Regions from separate parts of the Novosphingobium mangrovi genome, predicted to be linked through region 2. Evidence: riboswitches for the same ligand, from Rfam matches in the RefSeq annotation. Region 2 holds a riboswitch; the other holds the start of a gene.
The links. Region 2 has a riboswitch for thiamine pyrophosphate ahead of thiC (phosphomethylpyrimidine synthase ThiC). Riboswitches for the same ligand answer to the same signal wherever they lie in the genome.
Positions count from the first base shown of each region.

Region 1 (4,414 bases), on a different contig from region 2:
ATCGGCGGTGTCGGCGCTGCGTCCATCGGGAAACACGCCCAGTTCGGCAAGCATCTGCGCCACGTTCTCGGGCTGGTTGCCAGCAGGCGTACGTACGCTGGAATCCCAGTGGCGGGCAAAGTCCGCGCGCGCGATGAACTCCAGGTCCGGTCCGGCATCGACCAGCAGGCGCGCACGGCCGCCGTATTCATGGGTCGAACCGATCGTGCGATCCAGCGTGACGTTGCGCCCGAACCCGTCCTGAGCCTGATCGAAGCCCGACACGCGCAAGGCAACGTCGCGCCCCAGCGGCACGTTGAGGGTTGCGTTGAGAATACGCTCGTCATGTTCGCCATAGCTGCCGCTGGCCGACAGCGAGGTGACGCCCAGTTCGGGCTTGCGGGTCGTCACCGAGATCACGCCCGAGGTCGCGTTCTTGCCGAACAGGGTGCCCTGCGGCCCCATCAGCACGTCGATGCGCGCCATGTCGGTGATGCCGATGAGGCCATTGGCCCGCTGGCCGTCCATCACGACACCATCGACGACGACACTCACCGACTTGGCGTTCGAGAAGTCGAAGGAGCGGCTGCCCACGCCGCGGATCTGGAAGGCCGCGCCCTGGGTGGGATCGTACTGCACCCCGGGGACCATGTACTGGATATCGGTGAAGTCGGTGTAGCCGGTCTGCGCCAGAGCATCGGCATCGAGCGACTTGATGGCGAGCGGCACATCCTGGCTGTTCTCCACGCGGCGCTGCGCGGTCACGGTGATTTCGCTCAGCTGGCCGGGCACGACCTCGGCATCCTCGGCCAGCTCGCCGGCGGCCGCCATGGCGGGCAGTGAAGAGACAAGGGCGCTCCCGGCCAGGAGCACCGTGGCAAGGCGAAGAGGCAATCTGGAAGAATCAAAGGCGTGCATATCGGGCGTCCCTGTTGTGCGTCAGGAGCGCCCGATAGAAGTGGGCCATTGCCGTTTTAAGACACCTGTACTGTCAAATATTAGCCATATAATTCACAATTAGCACAGATGTTCTGCCTAATCGCGAGCCAGTTGGTACAGCCGTTCCGGAAACGCGGCGCTGCCCGGCGGCTGGCCCTCATGCCCCAGAGCAATAGCCTCTCCGATCAGCGCCATGGTGAACGCCTGGCTGCGTGCGCGGTCCCCCTCGCCATCGACCAGGGGGCCGACCTGCGCGTGGACATTCTCCGCCCGCCTTCGCCGCATGTCGATCGCGAAGGGCGTGAGGCGCGGATCGCGCAGGGCGCCGAGCGCCATCTCGTGGGTCAGCAGCAGCACCTGGCGTCCTGCGCGCGCATCGCCGGGCTTCCCCAACGACGCGCGCATACGCCGGTAGAGTTCCTCCACACCACCCAGGATCAGGTCGCGATGCGAGAGAAAGTGGTGCGTGAGCGTAGAGAGTGGCACCCCGGCCGATGTGGCGATCTGGCGAAACGAGATCGCCTCCACCCCATCGCGGGCCATGGCGTCGGCGATCTGCCCCGCCAGCACGGCCTTGGTGCCCTTGATCTCGCTCGCCCCCTCAAGCGCCGCCTGCGCCGGACCGGCCAGTTGCGCGACGAGGTGGAGATGCCATGCGCTCACCGCACTGCGAGCGTGCGCCCCGGCAGGACGCAGCAGCGCCCGCAAGGTGGACTGGCGCAGGAGCCGGTAGTCGCGCCTCTGCCCCAGGAGGCCACTGAAGACGCGCTCATCCACGCCATAGCCCGCGATCCGGCGCACCAGTCCCCGGGCCTCGGGAAAGCCCTCGAACAGCCCCTGCCAGAACCCCTGGTCGTGCGCCCACAACCGTGCGCGCAGCGGCTCGAGTGCCGGATCGCGATGGGCCTGGATATAGATCTCGGCCATGACGATGGCCGAAACGCGTCCGTCCTGTGACACCTCGTCAAGGACCTGCGCGACGATGTCGGTCACGCTGGCAGGGTCCAGCTCGGGGCAAGGGGCCAGCTGCGCGCGCCACTGGTCACGCCGCGCGTCGATGATCTCGCATTCCCGCGCGACGACAGCCTCCAGCAGCGCGGCCTTGTCCCCGATCTGGTAGCGGATCTTGCCGACAGACATCGCCGCCTCTCTCGCAACGAGACGCAGACTGAAATGGTACAGCCCTTCGCGGGCCAGAACATTTCGTGCCGCATCAAGGATTTCGTCGCGATCCCGGGCCTTGGTCGAGGAACTTGTCATCGCGGTTACGGATAGTGCGATCCTGCGATTTTCCAAGCCGGGACTTTGCCTGTCCAGCTCCGATGGTGTCCGCCTTGACACGAGCGGCGGACGCAAGGCTGTGCGCAACGATTGACGCTGGCGCACGGTTTTCCTAAGCGCGGAGCATTATCAACCCACGGGGTGTCCTGGCGCTGTCAGGGCTGAGAGGCGGATCACGGCGCATTCCCGCGCAAAGTCTGCAAACCCGCGAACCTGATCCGGTTCATGCCGGCGGAGGAATAGGGACCATGCGACAACGCGCCGCACGTCACGCCACACGTACGTCTACCATCTTCACCGTTCTGGGCGCAGGCCTTGGCCTGGCCGCCCCCACCCTCGCCCATGCCGAGGAGGCCGCAGGCGAGGACCCCATCGTCGTCACCGCGCGCGGCCGCCCCGAGGCGCAGATCGCGGTCCCCGACACCATCACGGTCTACACGCAGGACGACATCGCCCGGCGCAAGCTGACCACGATAGACGACTTCATCGCCGCAACGCCGGGCGTGTTCCTGATCAACGATCAGGACCCGGGCACCAACATGATCTCGGTGCGCGGGGTATCGACCAACCGCAACCAGTCACCCTCCATTGCCTACGTCGTCAACGGGCTCGCGCTCGCCGATTCCGAGCTCTTCACCCTGCGCACCTACGATGTCGCGCGCGTCGAGATCCTGAAAGGGCCGCAGGGCGCGCTCTTCGGGCGCTCGGCCTCGGGCGGCGCGGTGGACATTGTCACAAACGATCCCTCCGACGAGGCGGGCGGCATGGCCTCGCTGGGCATCGGCAACGGCTTTACCTGGACCGCGGACGGTGTCGTCAACGCGCCCGTTTCCGAGCGCGTGCAACTGCGCCTGGCGGGCTCCTACCGCAATTCCGACGGCTTCATCCGCAACAGCTACCTCGACAGGAAGGTGGACGGCTTCACCAGCCGCAACCTGCGCCTCAAAGCCAAGATCCAGACCTCCGAGACAAGCACGCTCAACCTGCGCCTTGCCTGGGCCGACGAGGATGGCGGCGCGGCCTATATCTCGTCCGAGAATGTCACGGGGCGCAACGCCGGGCGCCTCTCCGGCGCGATCCTGACCGATCCGCAGGGCGACTTCGAGGGCCGCTTCGCGCGCAAGTGGTGGGGCGCGCAGGCGAGCTTCGCGCAGGACCTGGGCGATACGCTCCAGCTCACCTGGTCAGGCGGCTACGACAACTACCACAAGGATTTCACCGAAGAGCTCGACTTCCGCCACGATACGCCCGTCACACTGGACGGCGTGCCGCTCTTCCCGGACGGCATTCAGCCGATCTCGCAGCCGGTCGACATCGAGGCCTGGACCACCGAGCTGCGGCTGACCTCGCAAGGGAGCGGCCCGCTGCGCTGGCACGCAGGCGTGTTCTTCCAGCGCCTCGAACGTGACCGGACCGACGATCTGGGCCCGCTGCTGTTCGGCGCCGAGCCGCAGCGCGCCGAGACCCGGAGCAACCAGATCGGCCTCTTCGCGCAGGCCAGCTACGATGTCCTGCCCACGCTGGAAGCGACACTGGGGCTTCGCTACGACCGCGACCGGCGCAAGGAAGACACGGTCGGTACGGACACCACCACCACCACCGCCCGCCGCGCGCAGACCTTCGACAAGTGGCAGCCCAAGCTCTCGCTCGCCTGGCACCCCAGCAACGACTTCACCGCCTATGTGACGGGCAGCGTCGGCTTCAAGGCGGGCGGCTTCAACCCGCTTCCGGGCCCCTCGGACATCTGGACCGCGAACTTTGCCGCCGAAACCGTCAAGTCGCTGGAAGCGGGTATCAAGGGCCAGCTTGCCGAAGGGCACGTGCGCCTATCCCTCGCAGGCTTCGTGACGGATTACAGCAACTTCCAGAACACCGTGTTCCTGGGCAATTCGGTCGTGCTCTCGGTGCCCAAGGTCAATGTCCACGGGTTGGAAGCCGCCGCGCAGGCGGACCTGGGACAAGGCTTCCGCCTCGATGGGGGAGCAGCCTGGACGCACAGCCGCACCGGCACCTACATCACCCCCAACCCCACGCCGGAACCGGGCGAGCCCGCGCTGGTGGACCTCACCGGCAAGCGCACCCCCAACGCCCCCGACTGGACGCTGAACGGCGGGCTTGGCTGGGAGGGCGAGGCCGGGCCTGCCAGGCTCGACGCGCGCCTCAGCGTTGCCCACGTCTCGCGCGTGGACTTCGAGATCGACAACATCCTCCACAC
Region 1 is NZ_JALHAT010000020.1:62,520-66,933, forward strand. It holds gene MTR65_RS12125 (TonB-dependent receptor) at 1-897, opposite strand, end outside; gene MTR65_RS12130 (TetR family transcriptional regulator) at 1,015-2,178, opposite strand; TPP riboswitch at 2,327-2,456, shown strand; gene MTR65_RS12135 (TonB-dependent receptor) at 2,448-4,414, shown strand, end outside.
Region 1: another riboswitch for thiamine pyrophosphate. It lies ahead of MTR65_RS12135 (TonB-dependent receptor); the one in region 2 lies ahead of thiC (phosphomethylpyrimidine synthase ThiC).

Region 2 (4,414 bases):
GCGCCCTATGTGACGATCGCTGGCGCACTTTCGGCAACGCGTGAGCTACGCATCCCCAACAACATTCCCGGACGCCTCGCGCTTCTGAACACCGCGACCTCCCCCGTCTCCGTGAAGCGTACCGCAGGCGGGGCAGCCGCGCTCGTACACACCGCCGCCACGGCTGCGGTCACGCGCAGCGGGAACGACATGGTGCTCGTCGGCTGATTACCGAACAAGGAACGCCCCGGCTCTCTGCGGCAACATCGCGGGAGAACGCCGGGGCGTTTGTGCATCGGCGCGCCACGTCGGACGCACCGCGCAGATCCTCAATCGTGCTCCCGGTCGCCTTGCCCCATGTAGAGCTCCGAGCCGGTCTCCTTGAAGACCTTGCTCATCTCTTCCATGCCCTTCTCGGCAACGCCTGCCGCCTGAGGGGCACTCGCCGCAAGGAAGCCATCGGCGCCCTGATTCTGCCTCGCCGCGAAATCGCGCACCTCCTGGCTGATCCGCATCGAGCAGAACTTGGGGCCGCACATCGAGCAGAAGTGCGCGGTCTTGGCGCCTTCGGCGGGTAGCGTCTGGTCATGGTAGAGCTCGGCGGTGTCGGGATCGAGCGAGAGATTGAACTGGTCGCGCCAACGGAACTCGAAACGCGCCTTGGACAGCGCATCGTCGCGCACCTGCGCGGCCGGGTGCCCCTTGGCGAGATCGGCTGCGTGCGCGGCGAGCTTGTAGGTAACGACGCCCACCTTGACGTCATCGCGGTCGGGCAGGCCAAGGTGTTCCTTGGGCGTCACGTAGCAGAGCATCGCCGTCCCGTACCAGCCGATCTGCGCCGCGCCGATGCCGCTGGTGATGTGATCGTAGCCGGGCGCGATGTCGGTGGTAAGCGGCCCCAGGGTGTAGAACGGGGCCTCACCGCAGCTTTCCAGCTGCTTTTCCATGTTCTCCTTGATCTTGTGCATCGGCACGTGGCCGGGGCCCTCGATCATGACCTGAACGTCCTGGCTCCAGGCCTTCTTCGTCAGTTCGCCCAGCGTGAAAAGCTCGGCGAACTGCGCTTCGTCGTTGGCATCGTAGATCGAGCCCGGGCGCAGGCCATCGCCGAGCGAGTAGGCGATGTCGTAAGCCTTCATGATCTCGGTGATCTCGTCGAAGTGCTCGTAGAGGAACGATTCCTTGTGGTGAGCCAAGCACCACTTGGCCATGATCGAACCGCCGCGGCTGACGATGCCGGTCAGGCGCTTGGCCGCGAGCGGTACGTAAGCAAGCCGAACGCCGGCGTGGATCGTGAAGTAGTCGACGCCCTGCTCGGCCTGTTCGATCAGCGTGTCGCGGAACACGTCCCAGTTGAGGTCTTCGGCCACGCCGCCGACCTTCTCGAGCGCCTGGTAGATCGGCACGGTGCCGATGGGAACGGGCGAATTGCGGATGATCCATTCGCGCGTGTCGTGGATGTTACGGCCTGTTGAGAGATCCATCACCGTGTCCGCGCCCCAGCGGATCGACCAGACCATCTTGTCGACTTCGCTGGCGACGTCCGAGGCCACAGCCGAATTGCCGATATTGGCGTTGACCTTGACCAGGAAATTGCGCCCGATCGCCATCGGCTCGCATTCGGGGTGATTGACGTTGCTGGGAATGATCGCGCGGCCCCGAGCGACCTCGTCGCGCACGAATTCGGGCGTGACATAGTCCGGGATCGAGGCACCGAAGCTCTCGCCCGAACGGGAATACTCGGCAAGGCGCGCGCGGCCCAGGTTCTCGCGTTCGGCGACATATTCCATCTCGGGGGTGATGATGCCGCGCCTTGCGTAGTGCATCTGCGAGATGTTGCCCCCCGCCTTTGCCCGCAGGGGCTTTCGAAGCGCGGTCGGGAACGCGGGCACTCCGCCCGAACGATCCGGCCCGGTCATGCCGTTGTCCTCGGGCTTCACCTCGCGCGGCGCGTACTCTTCCACATCATCGCGGGCGAGCTGCCAATCGCGGCGCAGCGCGGCCAGCCCCGCGGAGATATCGATGGTGGCTTCTGGGTCGGTATAGGGCCCCGAGGTGTCGTAGACCCGAACCGGCGGCTCACCACTTGAGGGTTCAAGGTCGATCTCGCGCATTGCGACCCGGATCGCGGGGTTGCTCTGTGCGGGAACGTGGATCTTGCGCGAGCCCCGGATGGGCCCGGTGGTCACACCGATTTCCAGTTTGCTGTTGATGTCGGCCATACACGCTTCTCTCTGATCGAGGGCGTGAGAGATGAAGTACGGATTTCCGGCGTAGAGCTCCGGGCACACCGTCCACTCCCTCCGCCCGTATTAACGGGTTCAGGTTCGACGGGTCTTGTGGAGCATACCCACAACTCTCAGCCGGTGGACGCGAACGCCCTGCTGGCTCCCCGGGGATACGTGTGATGGTAGGGACGCTTTGCGGATGCGTCCAGAGGGGCAGCTATATAGCGCCTGTGCGAAAAGGCTCAGGCCTCGTCGCGTGCGCTGGCGGCAGCTTCTTCGCGCCGACGGCGGCTTTCTTCGGTCTTGAGGGCCTGCGAGGCCATCGTGCGCCAGGCGGTTTCGGACCGCAGCGCGCGCTCGCGAACATTGCCAAGAACCGCCTCGTCAGCGGCCCTCGCGGCCGCATCGGCCTGCTCGGTAGCGAACTTGTAGCTTACACTCATGCTCCGGGTTTCCTCGGGTTGGAATGGCGGGTCGGAGCGAAAACCGGACCGGCGCAAAGGCCGGTCCGGGATACGTGCAAGCCGATCAGGCGAGCGCGAGGTTCACCGCGGCCTTCTTGCCGTTACGGCCGGTCTCGACCTCGTAGGAAACGCGCTGTTCCTGCTCGAGCGAAGCCAGGCCTGAAGCCTGCACCGCGCTGATGTGCACAAAGCTGTCCTCGCCGCCGTTTTCCGGAGCGATGAAGCCGTAACCCTTTTCGGTGTTGAAGAATTTGACAGTGCCGATGGGCATGGTGATGTCCTTAATGCAATAGCTATGGGCTCCCGCCGTGCCACATGCACGCGGGAGGGTGCGTCTGTTCATCTTTCGAATGGAGATCGTCGCCCAAAGTGCGCCATGGCCCTGCCCGTGCAAACACGCACGGGCCCGGGGTCGGGCGCCTATCAACCGGCAAAGTCCGTCACAAAATTCGACGTCGCGCCGAAGCTGTACCACACAAGGCCCCATTCACCTAACGCAGCGTTGCACAGCGCGCCTTGACCCGTGCGCGGGAAGAGACGATGCGCGCGAAGACCATGACGATGCTCTACCGCCTCGATGCCCCCGCCGCCGCCGTGGGCCGCGCTTTCGAGACCGACACGCGCGAGGACCCTTGGGCGGGAGGCTATGTCGGCCCCGGCCAGTTCGCCCCTGTCCTCACCGCGGGACGAGAAGCAATCGCGGGCCCCATGCCCCGTACCCGTCAGCCCCGCCGGATGATCCCGCGCCTATGGGGCGTCATGCCCCCGCAATCGGCGATGGACACCCGCCCGCACGGCATCCTGACCGCGCGCAACCTCGACAGCCCGTTCTGGACAGGGAACCTGCGCAACCCCGAATTCCGCTGCCTGGTGCCCGCGACCGCCTTCATGGAATGGGGACGCCCCTCTCCCGTCGACGGCAGGCGGCGCCAGCTCTGGCTCTCCTGCGCCGACCAGCCGATCTTCGCCTTTGCCGGGGTCTGGAAGGACAGCGAGGTGCCCGCCTTCGCCATACTTACCTGCGAGGCAAATGCCGCGCTGCGCGCCGAGGGCCGCGAGACGATGCCGGTGATCCTGCCACCCGATCCCAAGGCGCACGAGACCTGGCTGCGCGCCGGGTGGGACCGCGCCCAGACGCTCGTCCAGCCCTATTCCTCTTCGCTCCTCAGCTGCTCGCAAACACACCGAAGTGGAACAGCCCCGCCGCGATGAGCGCCAGGCCGATGATGATCGAACAGGTGCACCACAGGCGCGAGAGCGGTCCGAAGCGACGCAGCCAGAAAGCCATGTAGACGTCCGAGAAGGCCAGCACCATCAGCGCCTCGATGCACATGAGCCCGCCGACCACACTCATCGTGCTGGAAAGCCAGTCGGGCGAGGCCCAGGGATTGGCGAGGTAGATCACCGCGCCCAGGAACAGTTCCAGAAGGCCCGTCACCATCTGCAGCGCGGGCGAGCCGACGATCTCGCCGATCAGCTTGTGCCAGTGGCCGGGCTGGCGCAGTTCCCCGATCCCGGCGAAGAGCGCGAAGAGCCCCAGGAAAATCGCCGTCCAGGCCGGCGCGAGTGCAAGATCTGGCATCGTATGCGCATCTCCCCCTTTGTCTTATGGAGGGGAGACTGAGCCAAGCGCGCACGTGTGTCCAGAGGCTTAGTCCGCGCGGGCAAGCTCCATCAGGTCGCGTCGGCCAAGTCCGGGACGTTCGAGCACCGGGGCCACGCCGCCGCGCGCCTCGTGCCAGG
Region 2 is NZ_JALHAT010000012.1:32,875-37,288, forward strand. It holds gene MTR65_RS08815 (hypothetical protein) at 1-207, shown strand, start outside; gene thiC (phosphomethylpyrimidine synthase ThiC) at 309-2,201, opposite strand; TPP riboswitch at 2,260-2,384, opposite strand; gene MTR65_RS08825 (hypothetical protein) at 2,450-2,650, opposite strand; gene MTR65_RS08830 (cold-shock protein) at 2,736-2,942, opposite strand; gene MTR65_RS08835 (SOS response-associated peptidase family protein) at 3,212-3,883, shown strand; gene MTR65_RS08840 (hypothetical protein) at 3,837-4,253, opposite strand; gene MTR65_RS08845 (phytoene/squalene synthase family protein) at 4,323-4,414, opposite strand, start outside.